2 linked regions of the Herbiconiux aconitum genome follow. The protein of the gene in region 2 interacts with the protein of the main gene of each other region in a pairwise test. Links are inferred from orthologs where the notes say so. Each region holds a gene or a part of one and is shown on either strand. Other genes may lie near its edges. The genes, in order: ndk and N1027_RS14035.

Region 1 (8,248 bases), 650 kb from region 2 along the record:
CGTTCTGGCCCACCGCTGCCGCGGCCTGCTGGGTGGCGAGGTCGTGGGGGCGGGCGTCGAGCTGCAGGTAGGGCATGCCGGTGGCGATGGCCCCGGAGGAGACCAGGATGATCTCGGTGCCGCGGGCGTGCGCGGCCGCGAGGGCGTCGACCAGAGGCTCGATCTGCCCGGCGTTCTCGCCGCTGATCGACGACGAGCCGACCTTCACGACCACGCGACGGGCATCCGGGATGCCGGCGCGCGTGAGCACCGGGCGACGGGTCACAGCTCGTCCTCGTCTGCCCAGAGCCCCGCTTCCTTCTCGCGCACCAGTTCGGCGCGCGCCTCGGCCTTGGCGTCCATCAGCTCGAAGTACTCCTCGCGACGCTGGTTGCTGGTGCGGCGGCGCTGGCCTTCGAGGCGAGGATCGGAACCACGCGGGCTCGTCACCAGTTCGGCCGTGGAGGTGAGCGTGGGCTCCCAGTCAAACACCACACCGTTGCCGCGGCCGATGACCACGGCAGAACCCGAGACGGCGCCCGACTTGAACAGCTGGTCTTCGACCCCGAGCTTCGCCAGGCGGTCGGCCAGGAAGCCGACGGCCTCGTCGTTCGTGAAGTCGGTCTGCTGCACCCAGCGCTCGGGCTTGGCACCGATGATGCGGTAGACGTTGCCGTGCGTTCCGCCCTCGACCTTGATGACGAAACCGGCGTCGTCGACGGCCCGCGGGCGCATCACGATCTTCGCCGGCTTCGGATCGGCGGCAGCCGCGATCCGGGAGTCTTCGACCAGTTCGGCCAGCGCGAAGGAGAGCTGACGCAGACCCTCGTGGCTCGCCGTCGAGATCTCGAACACGCGATAGCCGCGGGCCTCGAGGTCGGGCTTCACGAAGTCGGCCAGCTCGCGCGCCTCGGGCACGTCGATCTTGTTGAGCGCGATCAGCTGCGGGCGATCCAGCAGCGGCACCTGACCCTCGGGCACCGGGTAGGCGGCGAGTTCGCCCAGGATGACGTCGAGGTCGCTGATCGGGTCGCGGCCAGGCTCCAGCGTGGCGCAGTCGAGCACGTGCAGCAGGGCGCTGCAGCGCTCCACGTGGCGCAGGAACTCCAGGCCGAGGCCCTTGCCCTCGCTGGCGCCCTCGATGAGGCCGGGAACGTCGGCGATCGTGTAGCGCACGCTCCCGGTCTCGACCACGCCGAGGTTGGGGTGGAGCGTCGTGAAGGGGTAGTCGGCGATCTTCGGCTTGGCGGCCGACATCGCGGCCACGAGGCTCGACTTGCCGGCCGAGGGGTAGCCGACCAGCGCCACGTCGGCGACGGTCTTGAGTTCGAGGAGGACATCGCCCTCCCAGCCTTCGGTGCCGAGCAGGGCGAATCCGGGGGCCTTGCGCTTGGTGGTGGCGAGCGAGGCGTTGCCGAGGCCGCCCTGGCCGCCCTCGGCCACGACGAAGCGCATACCGGGCTCGGACATGTCGATCAGCTCGACACCATCGGCGTCTTTCACGACGGTGCCGATCGGCACCGCGAGTTCCAGCTCGCCGCCGTTGCCGCCCGCGCGGTGGTCGCCCATACCGGGGCCGCCGTTGTCGGAGGACTGGTGCGGATGCCGGTGGAAGCCTAAGAGCGTCGTGGTCTGCGGGTCGCTCACCAGCACGATGTCGCCGCCATGGCCGCCGTTGCCGCCGTCGGGGCCGGCGAGCGGCTTGAACTTCTCACGGCGCACGGACACGCATCCGTTGCCGCCGTGGCCCGCCTTCAGGTGGAGGGTGACGTGGTCGACGAAAGTCACCATTCCGGTTCCCTCACCATTTCTGTGGATTCGTTACTGCAGTGTTCAGTGCTTAATGCCAGAAGCAGGGGCAGGCATCGGCCCACCCCTGCTTCATCGCGGTTCTTGAGTGTGCTACTCAGCCGCGACGACGATGTTGACGACCTTGCGGCCACCCTTGGCGCCGAACTCGACCGAGCCCGCCGCGAGGGCGAAGAGCGTGTCGTCTCCGCCACGGCCGACGTTCACGCCTGGGTGGAAGTGGGTGCCGCGCTGGCGGACGATGATCTCGCCCGCTCCGACGACCTGGCCACCGAAGCGCTTGACGCCCAGACGCTGTGCGTTGGAGTCACGACCGTTGCGAGTGGAACTCGCACCCTTTTTGTGTGCCATGTGCCCTGATCCTTACTTGATTCCGGTGACCTTGACGCGGGTGAGCTCCTGGCGGTGGCCCTGGCGCTTCTTGTACCCGGTCTTGTTCTTGAACTTCTGGATGACGATCTTCGGGCCGCGGAGGTCTTCGAGAACCTCGGCGGTGACCTTCACCTTGGCGAGCGACGAGGCGTCGGAGGTGATCTTCTCGCCATCGACGAGCAGCACAGCCGCCAGCTCGATGTTGCCGTCTTTGTCGGCCTTGATCCGGTCGAGAGTGACAATGGTGCCAACCTCAACCTTTTCCTGCCGACCACCGGCGCGCACAACTGCGTAAACCAATTTACGTACCTAACTCTTTGGGGGCCCTCAAAAGCGCAATCTGCGACGCTTGGAAGTCATGGCGATCAGGAGAGCATTGCTCTACGCACACCAGCGGTCAAGCCTACTCGATGCAGTGATTTCGGTCAAACCGACGCGAGTGCGATACTCGGCAGCGTGACCGTCTTGATCGATCAGCCGATGTGGCCGGCCCACGGAACCGTCTGGGGCCACCTGGTGAGCGACGAATCGCTCGACGAATTGCACGCTTTCGCGGCCCGCGCCGGGCTGCCGCCGCGGAGCTTCGACCTCGACCATTACGACGTTCCGGCCGACCGCTACGAGGAGCTCGTGGCGGAGGGCGCACTGCCGGTCTCCTACCGCGACCTGGTGGTGCGCCTGCGCGCCTCCGGCCTCCGCGTGCGCGGCAAGGACCGCCCCGCGCGCTGACTGCTCGCGACTCGCCACAATCCGCCCTGAAACAGCGCGGAGAGGGCGGATCGTGGCGAGTCGCGAGGGAGGGATCAGGAGTCCGCGGGCTCGACGGGGGCCGACACCGCCGCCGTGGAGACACGACGACTGCGCGAGCGGCCCTGGCCGGGCTGCTTGGGCTCGGGCAGGGCGTCGAGCACCGAATCGAGCAGCTGGGTCGCGTCCTGCGGAGCGACCCGCGGTGCGCGCGCGGCCTTCTTGACCGGGATGTCGAGGATGGCGATCGCGGGCTCCGCAGCGTCGGCGACAGCATCCTCGGCCGATGCTTCGGCCTTCGCTGCCGGCGGCTCCACAGCCGGAGAGGCCTCGGAAGCGGTCTCGCCCACGTCGCCGTCGGGCTTCGTGTGCCGCGCCTTACGGCGTCGCGAGGAAGAGCTCGCCGCACGGCCGACGTCGGGCGCCGACTGCTCCGGCTGAGCCTCTGCCGCCGGGGCGGCGGAGGCCTCGGCCGGGGTGACCTCGGCCGGCGCGTCCGTCGTCGACGCCTGCTCGGCCTTGTCGTGACCGTTCGCCGCCGCGATGGTGGAAGCCGCGATCTGGGCGAGCGCGTTCTTCGCGTCGTCGGTGATGGCGTGGGTGACGACGCTGCCGCCGCCATTGCCGTTGCCGGAACCCGAAGAATGCGACGAGCCGTTCGATCCGCCGTTGCCGCCGGAGTTGCCGCCCCGACCACGGCGACCGCCGCCGGATGTCTGCTGCTGGCCACCGCCGTTGCCGTTGCCCGAAGACCGGTGCTTCACCACGGGGTCGTGGTGGATGATGATTCCGCGGCCGGCGCAGACCTCGCAGGGCTCGCTGAACGACTCGATGAGCCCGAGGCCGAGCTTCTTGCGGGTCATCTGCACGAGTCCGAGCGAGGTGACCTCCGCCACCTGATGCTTGGTGCGGTCGCGGCTCAGGCACTCGATCAGGCGTCGGAGCACCAGATCACGGTTGGTCTCGAGCACCATGTCGATGAAGTCGACCACGATGATTCCGCCGATGTCGCGGAGGCGGAGTTGCCGCACGATCTCCTCGGCTGCTTCGAGGTTGTTCTTCGTGACGGTCTCTTCGAGGTTTCCGCCGGAGCCCACGAACTTGCCCGTGTTGACGTCGACGACGGTCATCGCCTCGGTGCGGTCGATCACGAGCGAGCCGCCGGAGGGCAGCCAGACCTTGCGGTCGAGCGCCTTCTCGATCTGCTCCGAGACGCGGTACTCGTCGAAGGCATCCCGCTCGCCCTCGTACTTCTCGACACGCTCGAGCAGGTCGGGCGCCACGGCGCGCAGGTAGTTCTCGATGGTGGCCTGAGCCTCGTCGCCCGAGATGACGAGCTTGTGGAAGTCTTCGTTGAAGACGTCGCGCACGATCTTGATCAGCAGGTCGGGCTCGGAGTGCAGCAGGTGCGGAGCCTGCTGCTTCGTGACCTGCTCGCTGATGTCGGCCCACTGGTTGGTGAGGCGGGTGACGTCGAGCGTCAGCTGCTCCTCGGTGGCGCCCTCGGCCGCGGTGCGCACGATCACGCCCACGTTCTCGGGCAGCACCTCCTTGAGGATGCGCTTGAGGCGTGCCCGCTCGGTGTCGGGGAGCTTCCGCGAAATGCCGTTCATGGAGCCGTTCGGCACGTAGACGAGATAGCGGCCCGGCAGGCTCACCTGGCTCGTCAGGCGCGCGCCCTTGTGACCCACCGGGTCTTTCGTGACCTGCACGAGCACGGTGTCGCCCGACTTCAGCGCGAGCTCGATGCGGCGGGGCTGGGTGCCCTTGCCCTCGGAGTTCTCGGCCGCGGCATCCCAGTCGACCTCGCCGGAGTAGAGCACGGCGTTGCGGCCGCGCCCGATGTCGACGAAGGCGGCCTCCATGCTCGGCAGCACGTTCTGCACGCGGCCGAGGTAGACGTTGCCGATGAGCGAGGCGTCCTGCGCCTTCGCGACGTAGTGCTCGACGAGCACACCGTCTTCGAGCACACCGATCTGGATCTTGTTGTTCTTGGCGCGCACCACCATCACACGATCGACGGCCTCGCGGCGGGCGAGGAACTCAGCCTCCGTGATGACCGGGCGGCGGCGACCGGCGTCGCGCCCGTCGCGGCGGCGCTGCTTCTTGGCCTCGAGGCGGGTGGAACCCTTGATGCGCTGGGGCTCGGTGATGAGATCGGGCTCACGCGGCGTGCGCACCTTGACGACGGTGTTCGCCGGGTCGCCTTCTCCCCCACGGTTCTCCTCGCCGGAGCGGCGACGCGAGCGCCGGCGCACGGTGGAGGAGTCGGAGGGCTGGTCGTCGTCGCGCGGGTCGCGGTCACGAGGATCGCGGTCGCGCGGGTCACGGTCACGCGGGTCACGGTCACGCGGATCGCGGTCGCGCTCGCGCCCGTCGCGGTCGCCCCGCGGCGGAAGTGGCGGCAGATCGGGCAGATCCGGCGCCTGGAAGATCAGCGAGGTGGTGCTGAGCGCCCGAACGACCGGCTTCTCGGCCACCGGGGTCTCGACGGTTCCGCTGGATGCGACCGCGAACGGCGCGAGGCCGGGCTCGTCGTCGTGCCCACCCTCGACCACGGGAGTCCCCGCGACCGGAGCGTTCGGCTCGGCGATGGGCCCACCGCCCGACCCAGCGTCAGCAGAGGCCACCACCGGGGCTTCGGGAGCCGCGACCGGATTGTCGGGAACGACGGATGCCGGGGCATCCGTCTTCTTCACCGCTCGGCGTGAGCCGAACAGCCGGGACTTGCGACGACCCGATCCCTCTCCGTTGTTCGAACCATTGTCATTGTCTGAAATTTTCTCCACCATCTCTGGTGCACTCCTTGCCAGCCGGAGGCCTTCGCCTGCCAGCAGGTACTCTCACGAGCGAAGTTCCGCGTTCGCGAAATACTCCGCCAATCTCGTTGACCAATGCGCGGTTTCGCGCTCTATCCGTTCGGGTCTCGTGCCGCGCGGCGCGCAGCGGGCCCGATAAGTCTTCTTCAGAGGTTCCACGTCATTCGTGGACTTCCACGCTCGATTATCGCACGCATTCCCAGATTGCTCGCGATTGGCCTGTGCAACAATCGGAGCGTGCCAGCCCAGACCGAGCCATATCGCCGCCCGATCGGTCTCGCCGTCTTCCTCATCGTGGCGGGTGTGGTGGGCTGGTACTCCGCGTTCGATCTGACGCTGGAGAAGATCCGGACGCTGATGAATCCCGGTTATGTGCCGAGCTGCGACATCTCGCCGCTCGTGACCTGCGGGCCGAACATGGCCAGCGCCCAGGGGTCGGTTTTCGGCTTCCCCAATCCGATCATCGGGGTGGCGGCCTTCGTGGCGCCGATCGTGGTCGGCGTCGCCATCCTGGCCGGCGCCCGCTTCGCGAAGTGGTTCTGGGTGCTGTTCAACCTCGGCTTCGCGCTCGGCCTGGCCTTCGTGGTCTGGCTGATCGGCCAGTCCATCTTCGTGCTCGGCACGCTCTGCCCGTATTGCATGCTGGTGTGGCTCGTCATGATCCCGCTGTTCCTCTACGTCACCGCCTACAACCTCAAAGAGGGCAACTTCGGCAACGGGGCGGGCAGCCGGGAGATCGCGGCGCTGCTCTACCCGTGGGTGTGGATCGTAGCGGTACTCTGCTACCTCGTGATCGTGGTGATGGCGCAACTGCGGCTCGACGCCATCACCTCGATCATCCAGTCCCTCTAGTCGAACCAGAGGGCGAGCTCGCGGGCCGCCGACTCCGGCGAGTCGCTGCCGTGCACGAGGTTCTGCTGCACGGCCAGACCCCAGTCGCGGGCGAGGTCGCCGCGGATCGTGCCGGGAGCGGCGGTGGTGGGGTCGGTGGTGCCGGCGAGCGAGCGGAAGCCCTCGATCACGCGGTTGCCGGCGATCCGCAAGGCCACGATCGGGCCCGACTCCATGAACTCGACCAGCGGCTCGTAGAACGGCTTGCCCTGGTGCTCCTCGTAGTGCTTCGAGAGCAGTTCACGATCGGGCTCGACGAGCTTCACGTCGACGAGCTGGTAGCCCTTCGCCTCGATGCGGCGCAGGATCTCGCCGGTGAGGTTGCGGGCGACGCCGTCGGGCTTGACGAGGACGAGGGTTTCTTCGACGTGCGTGGTCACGATGATCCTTCCGGGGGTTGCCGCGAGGTGCGGCGCGAGTTTTCCGAGATCACCCTAGCGGGCGCGACTAGACGTCGTCTTCGGGGGTGTCGGATGCCGCGGAAGCGGCCGCGGCGTTCATCTTGTCGATCTGCGCACCCTTCACCATGCAGTAGATCCAGAGGCCGATGAAGATGGCTGCCACGATCGACAGCAACGGCACCAGGATGCACGCCAGCGCGATCACGCCCTGCAGCACCCAGCCGAGGGCGTAGCCCCAGCGGTAGCGGAGCAGGGCGGCGTTCGCGAGGAGCAACAGACACAGCACCGCTCCACCGATCAGAGCGACAGGAGCCGGCAGCGCCTTCAGTCCGAAGATGACCAGCGCGGCGAAGAACATCACCACCGACTCGAACCCGAGCACGATCGCGCCGAGGTTCTGCCGAACCGAGCTGCTTCTCATGCCGGGCCGCCCATCATTTCCATTCCTCGGCGGCGGCGATCTGGATGACCTCGCCCACCAGGGTGATCGACCCGGTGACGACCACAGCACCCTTCTCGGTCTCGCCCGCGAGGTCGCGGGCCTGCTCGAGGGCGGAGGCGAGGTCGGGCTCGACCAGCACGCGGTCGGCACCGGCGATGCGCACGACGATCGAGGCGAGCTCGTCGGGGTCGATCGCGCGATCCGACGACGAGGAGGTGACGACGAAGTCGGTAACTGCGGGGTCGAGGGCGCGGATGATTCCCTCCACGTCTTTGTCGGCGAGCACCGCGATGACGGCCACCACCTTGTCGAAGGTGAAGTACTCGCCGAGTGCGGCCGCGAGAGCCCCTGCCCCGCCGGGATTGTGCGCGGCATCCACCAGCACGGTCGGTTCGGTTCCGACCAGCTGGAGCCGGCCGGGCGAGCTGGCGGTGGCGAAGCCCTCGGTGATGACACCCTCGGTGAGCGCCTGCGTGCCGCCGCCGATGAACGACTCGACGGCCGCGACAGCGACCGCCGCATTGTGCCCCTGATGGTTGCCGTAGAGCGGCAGGAAGATCTCCCGGTACGTACCGGCGAGTCCCTGCACCGAGACCAGCTGGCCGCCGACAGCGACCGTCGACTCGAGCAATGTGAAGCGGTCGCCCTCGACCGCGAAGGTCGACTCGGAGAGTTCTGCGGCGCGTTCGAGCTCGGCGAGCGCCTCGACGGGCTGGGCCGCACTGACCACCTGGGCAGCCGGCTTGATGATGCCCGACTTGGTGCGCGCGATCTCGGCCACCGTGTTG
Region 2 (8,006 bases):
ACGCGGAGATCGATCGCCGGATCGGGCTGCTTCAACTCGTAGAAGCCGAACGGCACGAACACCAGCACGCCGATCACCACCAGCAGCCACACCCACCAGGTCTCGGGTCCGTTGATGCGCAGGAAGGTGAGGCCGCTCGTGATGAGCAGGAGCCCCAGGGTGAGGATCGTGAAACCCACCAGGTCGAGCGTGCGACCCGGCACCGGTGACGATTCGGGCACCCCGAACAGGATGGCGAAGAACACCAGCGTCACGGCGATGGCGGGAACCGAGAGCGTGAGGGGCACGTTCTTGCCGAAGACGTCGAACAGGATGCCGCTGGAGAGCGCTCCGATGATGGCGCCCGCCTCGAGGGCCACGACGAGGAGTCCGGCGGCTCGGCGGGTCTGCGAGGCTGCGCTTCCGGTGCGGCGGCCCCGGTCGAAGATCAGGGCGACCTCGAGCGGAAGCCACACGACGTAGAAGCCCTGGAGCGCCCAGGCGATCAGGAAGCTCGTGAAGTCACCCGCCGCGACGAGCCACCAGCTCGCCGCCGCCGTCAGCACGGTCGAGATGAGGAGCATCCGCTTGTGCCCCACCATGTCACCGAGCTTGGCGAGCACAGGCACGACGATCGCCGAGAGAAGGAGTTGCGCGGCCTCGAACCAGTTGAAGTCGGCGTCGCGGATGCCGAGGTGCTGCACCAGATCGGGGATGAGTGGAACGTAGAACCCCTGGATGATGCCACTCGTGATCTCGACGAGAAACAAGAACCCGATGAGCGATGCGGTGACCCCCACGGCCCCACTGCGGAATCCGGGGAACCCGCTCGACGACGATGCCATGAACGGATGCTAGTGGCTGGCGGGATGCAGCGGGGAAGCGGCTCGCTCTCGCGATGCTGCCGCGCGCTTCGCGCTTGCCGACGGTGGGTCGTGGCCGGGTTCCTAGGAAGGTTCCGGATGCGCGTGACCGGGCGCGTACGCATCCATCTGTTCGTCCCAGCCACGTTCCATTTCGGGCAAGCGCGGAGCGCGCGGCAGCAGATCGGCGTGGCAGGTCGAGTGTCAGTGGCTCATGCTTGAATTATTCTCATGAAGAGTTTGTTCGTGGCCCGCACCGAGGAGCTCGACGCCCGCCTCGATGCCGTCATCGACGAGCTCCGCGAGGTCGACCTCCTGACGGCCGGGTTGGATGCGCGGCGGGCCCGGGGCCTGGCCGCGGCGGCGGTGATCGCTGACGAGCGGGCCGGGTTGGTGTCGCCGGTCGGCCGGGAGTTCTCGGCCGCGCGGGACGGTGAACGCACACTCGTGGCGGTCGAGATCGCCACGGCGACATTGCGGTCGGAGCGCACCGTGGCGCGGATGATGAATGAGGCCGAGCAGCTCGTGCGCGACTACCCGACCACCCTCGCCGCCCTCGAAAACGGCCGCGTGTCGGCGTTACACACCCGGCATCTCGTCGCGCACGCCTGCACCCTGCCCGCGGAGGCCCGGCCCGAGTTCGAGGCCCGGCTGCTCGCGGAGGCGGTCGTGTTGCCGGCGCACCGTTTCGCCGAGCGGGCCCGCCGGATGCGGGAGACCGCGCACCCGGAATCCATCATCGTGCGCAATAGGCAGGCGCGGGAGGAGCGGAGCGTGTGGTTGTCTCCCGAGTGCGACGGGATGGCGACCCTCACCCATCACCTGCCCGCGGTCGACGCGGTCGCGATCGATGACCTGCTCGATAAGATCGCCCGCGCCGAACGCTCCGACACCGACCCGCGCACCCACCCGCAACGCCGCGCCGACGCCCTCACCCGCCTGGTGCTCACCCCCGGCAATCCGGCCCGGCCCGCGTCGATCACCGCCGCCGTGCTCGTGACGGTGCCGGCGGCGACGGTCGCGGGGGTGTCGGATGAGCCGGGCGAGCTGCACGGTTACGGCCCGATCGACCCCGACACCGCCCGCCAGATCGCGGCGACCGCCCCGACGTTCCTCCGGGTCCTGACCCACCCGGTGACGGGGGAGCCGACGGTGGTCACCCGGCACTGGGGCCGCGCCACCGCCGACCACCTGCCCACGCGCGACGCAGCCACCCGCCCCACGACCGGCGTCGGCCGCCGCACTGGCACTGCTGCCCCCTTGACCACTGGCGCCACCCGCCCCACCGCCCGCACCGGCCGCCACGCCGAGGGCACCACCCTTCCCACCCCCGGCACCGGCCGCCACACCGCCGAAACCCACCCCACCGCCGACACCGGTCGCCACGCCGAGGGCACCACCCACCCCACGACCGGCGCCGGCCGACACGATGAGACCGGGCGCGACCGCTACAGCGCCCCACCCGAACTGCGGCTGGTACTGGCCGCGATCGACCAGACCTGCCGATTCCCCGGCTGCGGGCGCCGCGCCAACCGGTGCGAACTCGACCACACCCGCGACTGGGCCCACGGCGGCGGCACCACCGCTGAGAACCTCACCTACCTCTGCTCCCGCCACCACCACCTCAAACACGACACCGGCTGGACCGTCAAGCCCGACCCCGACCGGCCACGCCACCTCAACTGGCGCAGCCCCCACGGCCGCCACCACCACACCGCACCCCCACGCGCCCCCGCCGACGGGTAGACCACGCGGGCGGCCAAGCCCGCACATCGGGATCGAAGCCACGGTCGTCTCCCGTCATCCAGCCTGCGCGGGAACATTCATATCGCATGTGGCGATGTCCGCTGCGCCGGATTTTCCGTTCGCTACCTTCCCCCGCCTCTGGATTCGCCGCACCGTCGGCCTCGGGCGTAGCGGGGCTTCACGGTGACAAGGCTTGCCCTGCACAGTTCATGCGCCGTGCCTCGGCATCGTCACGTCAACGACGGCGCTGTCCACACCTGTACCGCCGGGCGGGCGGGCCGTGGGCGGTGCGGATAGCGGATGTGAAGCCCGGGCACCCGCGCTCAGCGAACCACAGGGTCGAAGCGCGTCGCCGACGCCGTCGGGTCACCCGAGCCCGAACTCATCAACACCGACCTTGCCGGGCAGACAGACCGCGGGCTCAAGTGGCTCGGCTCCAAGACGCACGCGTCAGGCAGAGCGCAGTTGCGACAGCCAGGCATCCGGTAGCGTGGCTGCATGAATTCCGGCGCGAACGACCTTGAGACTGTAGAAGACGCGCCGGCGGCGCCGGAGCGGGAGGTACTCGGCTGGCTCGAGTTCGGCGACGCCTCGCGGGCACTGGCGCGCGACATCGTGGAGTCGGGCTTCGAACCCGATTTCGTGATCGCGATCGCGCGCGGCGGCCTCATCCCGGGCGGTGCACTCGCCTATGCGCTGGGCGTGAAGACCTGCGGAAGCCTGAACGTGGAGTTCTACTCCGACGTCGAGGAGACCCTGCCCGAGCCGATCATCCTGCCCCCGCTGCTCGACAACGAGCCGCTGATCGGCAAGAACGTCCTGCTGGTCGATGACGTCGCCGACTCCGGTCGCACGTTGGCTCTCGTGGTGGAGTTGCTCGAGAAGGTCGACATCACCGTGAAGTCGGCCACGCTCTTCCTGAAGCCCCGCTCGGTGATCGCGCCCGACTTCCATTGGAAGGTGACCGATCGGTGGATCGTCTTCCCGTGGTCGGCACATCCGCCGGTGAGCAACGATCTGCAGACCGAAGCGTGAGCATCCATCTGGTCGGCGGCGGCTGGCCGCTGGTCGACGACGGAGCCGTCTACCGCCCCTTCTTCGAGGAGGTGACGGCGCACGCCGAAGCCGCCGGCAAGCTCGACGGCGCGCGGGTGGTGCTCGTGCTGGTGCGCGATGGCGACGGCCCGCAGAAGTATGCCGAACTCGTCACCGCCTACCAGCAGCTCGCCAAGATCGAGCCGGTGGCGGTCATTTCGGCCGAGGGGCGCCCGATCGAACCTTCGGTGTTCGCCGAGGCCGACGGCATCGTCGTCTGGGGTGGGCTCACTCCGGCCTACCGGCAGTCTCTGGAGCCGTCGTTCGGCGAGATCAGGCGACTCGTCGCATCCGGAGTTCCCTATCTCGGATTCTCGGCCGGTGCAGCGATCGCAGCAGAACACGCGATCGTGGGCGGCTGGAAGATCGATTCGGTCGAGATCGGCACCGAAGACGCGTCGGAAGACCTCGAGCAGCTCACCGTCGAGCAGGGCATCGGGTTGATCGACCTGGCCGTCGACGTGCATGCGGTGCAGTGGGGTTCGGTCTCGCGACTGATCGCTGCCGTCGAGGCCGGTGCGGTCGACGGCGGAGTGGCGATCGACGAGCACACGGCGCTGATCGTGGGAGAAGGCCCGCTCCGCGTCGCCGGACGAGGCAGCGTGTGGAAGGTCACTCCCGACACGGGCAGCGTGCGCGTATCGACCGTGGGCGCCGACGCGAGCTGAGGATGACGGCGCTCTCGCTCTCCGAACTGGCCGAGAACGGCCTGATCGATCCCGGCTGGGCAACCGCGCTCGAGCCGGTGGCCGGCACCATCGCCGAGCTCGGCGAGTTCCTCCGGGCCGAGAGTGCCGCCGGGCGCGGCTACCTGCCGGCCGGGGAGAACGTGCTCCGTGCCTTCGCCGCGCCGCTGCAGGATGTGCGCGTGCTGATCGTGGGGCAAGACCCGTATCCGACACCGGGGCATCCGATCGGCCTGTCCTTCGCGGTGGAGCGGCACGTGCGCCCGCTCCCGCGCAGCCTCACGAACATCTACCGCGAGCTGAACGACGACCTCGGCATCCCGCCCGCCGAGCACGGCGACCTGTCGTCGTGGGGCGCCAACGGGGTGATGCTGCTGAACCGGGTGCTCACCGTGCAGCCCGGTGCCCCCGCCTCGCACCGTGGCAAGGGCTGGGAGAAGGTCACCGAACACGCCATCCGGGTGCTCGTCGAACGCGTCTCCCCACTCGTCGCCGTGCTCTGGGGAAAGGATGCCGCGGGGCTGGTGCCGATGCTCGGCAGCGTGCCCTCTGTCACCTCACCGCACCCGAGCCCGCTCTCGGCGAGCCGCGGATTCTTCGGCTCGAAGCCGTTCAGCCGAGCCAACGAGCTGCTCGTGGCTCAGGGTGCGCCGACGGTCGACTGGACAGTGGCATGACCTCCTGCTCGGTAGGCTGAATCCATGTTGGAAGAGGAGTATCAGCCCCGTCGCAAACTGCCCCGGGAGCTGCGCCCGGCACCCGCGGAGCACCCCCCGCTCGAGGTGCCCTTCGAGTTCACGATCCGGGATGCGACCGAGACCGATCTGCCCTACATCCGCGAGATCTACAACCACTACGTGGCCAACACCGTGGTGACCTTCGACGAAGACGCCATGACGCTCAAGGAGTGGCGGCACAAGTTCGCGTGGACGCAGAAGCAGAAATACCCGTTCCTGGTGGCGCTGTCGCCGAGCGGTACGCTGCTCGGCTTCGCCTACGTCTCAGCCTGGAAGCAGAAAGCCGCCTACCGCCGCACCGTGGAGAATTCGATCTACCTGGGGCCGGCCGCCACGGGTAAGGGTCTCGGCCGGGTGCTGCTCGGGGAGCTGATCGAACGGTCGCGCGAGGCGGGCATCAAGGAAATACTGGCCGTCATCGCCGATCAGGGCGCTGAGGCGTCCATCAAACTGCACGAGAGTTTCGGCTTCAAAGAAGTGGGCCGACTCGGCCGGGTGGGCTTCAAGTTCGGCCACTGGCTCGGCACGGTGCTGCTGCAGAAGTCACTCAAGTGATGGCGGTGCCGCCGCCTGGCCGGTCACGCTTCGCGACGGGCGTGCCGCGGCCACTGCGCGGCGTTCAGCCGCCGTCGCCTGGAGCTCCTGCGCGGCCGCCCTGCCTTCGGCCGTGAACTCGTAGAGACGCCGGCGAGGACCGCTCCGATCGATCTCGGTCTCCCACGATCCGACGATCCAGCCTTGGCGTTCGAGGCGCTCGAGGATGGGGTAGACCGTTCCGGAAGGCCGCGCGGTGCGCTTGACGAGCAGGAGTCCCCAGAGTGGCTCGGTCTCGCCGAGGAGAGCCTCCAGGATGTCGAGCGTCGGGGCGGTGACGCGCTGCAACGGTTCCATGCGCCCAATCTAGCGATGTACGCCCGATCCAGCTCTGGAGAAGAGGGCCTCAAGCAGTCAGCCGAGTTTGCCGGTGGCCGGCGCGCCGTGGTTGCCGCCGAGTTCGAGCAGCAGCACGCCACCCACCACCAAGGCGATGCCGACGAGCTGCTGCCAGGTGAGCAGTTCGCCGAAGGCGAGCCAGCTCACCACAGCCACCAGCACGACTCCCGCTCCCGCCCACACCGCGTAGGCGATGCCGAGCGGAACGCCGGCACCCAGCGTGAGGCTCAGCATGGTGAAGGCCAGCAGATAGCCCGCGGCCACGATGAGATAGGCCCACCACTTCGATCCTTCGCCCGAGGCCACTTTGAGGAAGGTGGTGGCGATGACTTCGGCCACGATCGCCACGGACAGGTACAGATAACCCACGATTGCTCCTCCGGATGGTCGCTCGCTCGGACGCCCCCGAGGAGACGTTACATGTATCCTCTCGTTCCATGACGGAGATCCATCGCCTCACCGCGCTCGAACAGTACCGGCTCCTGCAGAAGGGCGAACTCGGGGTCGTAGAGGTCGTCGACCACTACCTCGAGCGCATCGAGCGGCTGAATCCGGAGCTCGGCGCGTTCCATACGGTGACCGCGGAACGGGCACGGGCCCGGGCGACCGAGGTGGAGACATCCGTTCCCCGCACCGCGCCGCTCTGGGGGCTGGCGTACGCCGACAAAGACCTGGTGCGTCGCGCCGGCGTGCGCACCACCTTCGGGTCGCGGCTGTTCGCCGAGTTCGTGCCCGACGAGTCCGACGAGCTGCCCTTGCTGCTCGACCGCGCCGGCGCGATCAGCCTGGGCAAGACGGCGACGCCGGAGTTCGGCCTGCCGAGCTACACCGAGAACCTCGTGGCGCCGCCCGCACGCGATCCCTACGACCTGCGGCTCGGTGCCGGCGGCTCGAGCGGGGGAGCGGCGGTGGCCGTGGCGGCCGGGATGCTGCCGTTCGCGCCGGGTTCAGACGGCGGCGGGTCGATCCGCATTCCCGCCGCAGCGTGCGGGCTGGTGGGGTTGAAGCCCTCGCGCGGCCTGGTGCCGGCCGGATCGGGGCAGGACTCGCTGGCCGGGCTGCCGGTGGCGGGGCCGCTCGCACGCACGGTGGGGGATGCCGCGTTGCTGCTGGATGGCATGATCGCTCGCCGAGGCGACCGCATCCTGCACCACCACACGCTGCGTGCACCGAGTGACGGCGGTCCGTACCTCGCGGCGGCGGTGCGTGGGGAGGGGCGGTTCCAGATCGGCTTAACGACGGGCTCGCCGTGGGACACCGAGTACGACATCACGATCGCGCCGGAGGCCCGTGATGCGCTCGACACGGCCCGAGACGCGCTGGTCGAACTGGGGCACGGCATGGAGGAGTTCCAGGTGGAGCCGGCGCCGGAGTACGCGGAGGCGTTCCGGGTCATCTGGCAGGTGGGGGCGTCGCAGATACCGGTCGACGAGGCCGCCGAAGAACTGCTCGAACCGCTCACCCGATGGCTGGTGCATCGGGGGCGCTCCATTCCCGCTTCGGATCTCGCCCGCGCACTGGCGACACTCTCGGGCTACGAGCGGTCGATCATCCGGCAGTTCGACAGCTACGACGCCGTGCTGATGCCCACGCTCGCGATGACACCGCGCCCTCTCGGCTGGTACGACCAGGAAGACGGCGACCGCAACTTCGCCCAGCAGGTGCAGTACACCCCGTTCACCTCGTTCGTGAACGTCGCCGGGCTGCCCGCGATCACCCTCCCGGTGCATCGCACGATCGACGGCCTGCCGATGGGCGCCCAGCTCATCGGCCGCCCCGGGGGCGAACCGACGCTGCTGGCGCTGGCCCGTCAGCTCGAACGCCGCCTGCGCTGGGATCGCACCCACCCTCCCCAGTGGTGAGGGCGGGATGCCTCACACGAGGGCGCGGGACTTGTCGACGCTCTCCAGCAGCGATGTTCGCAGGAGGAAGGCTCGCGCGCGCTCCGGATCGGCCGCGAGTGCCGC

Evidence for each region.
Region 1: the proteins of N1027_RS14035 (region 2) and ndk interact in binary tests that used the Escherichia coli proteins (3 or more experiments, as listed by UniProt). The link is inferred for Herbiconiux aconitum from one-to-one orthologs.

The regions. Positions count from the first base shown.
Region 1 is NZ_JANLCM010000002.1:1,183,983-1,192,230, forward strand. The notes cover bases 5,287-8,248. They hold ndk (nucleoside-diphosphate kinase), read right to left. Parts: upstream 6,998-8,248; coding sequence 6,575-6,997; downstream 5,287-6,574. Other genes in these bases: N1027_RS17115 (Rne/Rng family ribonuclease), read right to left, coding at 5,287-5,699; N1027_RS17120 (vitamin K epoxide reductase family protein), read left to right, coding at 5,964-6,578; N1027_RS17130 (DUF4233 domain-containing protein), read right to left, coding at 7,065-7,439; N1027_RS17135 (bifunctional folylpolyglutamate synthase/dihydrofolate synthase), read right to left, coding at 7,453-8,248. Also shown: proB (glutamate 5-kinase), read right to left, coding at 1-265; GTPase ObgE, read right to left, coding at 262-1,770; rpmA (50S ribosomal protein L27), read right to left, coding at 1,882-2,139; rplU (50S ribosomal protein L21), read right to left, coding at 2,152-2,460; N1027_RS17110 (DUF4031 domain-containing protein), read left to right, coding at 2,617-2,889; more of N1027_RS17115, read right to left, coding at 2,964-5,286. UniProt on the Escherichia coli protein: Major role in the synthesis of nucleoside triphosphates other than ATP. The ATP gamma phosphate is transferred to the NDP beta phosphate via a ping-pong mechanism, using a phosphorylated active-site intermediate.
Region 2 is NZ_JANLCM010000002.1:536,682-544,687, forward strand. The notes cover bases 3,480-6,199. They hold N1027_RS14035 (uracil-DNA glycosylase), read left to right. Parts: upstream 3,480-4,353; coding sequence 4,354-5,046; downstream 5,047-6,199. Other genes in these bases: N1027_RS14025 (phosphoribosyltransferase), read left to right, coding at 3,480-3,623; N1027_RS14030 (Type 1 glutamine amidotransferase-like domain-containing protein), read left to right, coding at 3,620-4,351; N1027_RS14040 (GNAT family N-acetyltransferase), read left to right, coding at 5,071-5,661; N1027_RS14045 (PadR family transcriptional regulator), read right to left, coding at 5,650-5,997; N1027_RS14050 (DMT family transporter), read right to left, coding at 6,055-6,199. Also shown: N1027_RS14015 (MFS transporter), read right to left, coding at 1-824; N1027_RS14020 (HNH endonuclease signature motif containing protein), read left to right, coding at 1,074-2,588; more of N1027_RS14025, read left to right, coding at 3,087-3,479; more of N1027_RS14050, read right to left, coding at 6,200-6,408; N1027_RS14055 (amidase), read left to right, coding at 6,477-7,901; N1027_RS14060 (FAD-dependent oxidoreductase), read right to left, coding at 7,914-8,006. UniProt on the Escherichia coli protein: Excises uracil residues from the DNA which can arise as a result of misincorporation of dUMP residues by DNA polymerase or due to deamination of cytosine.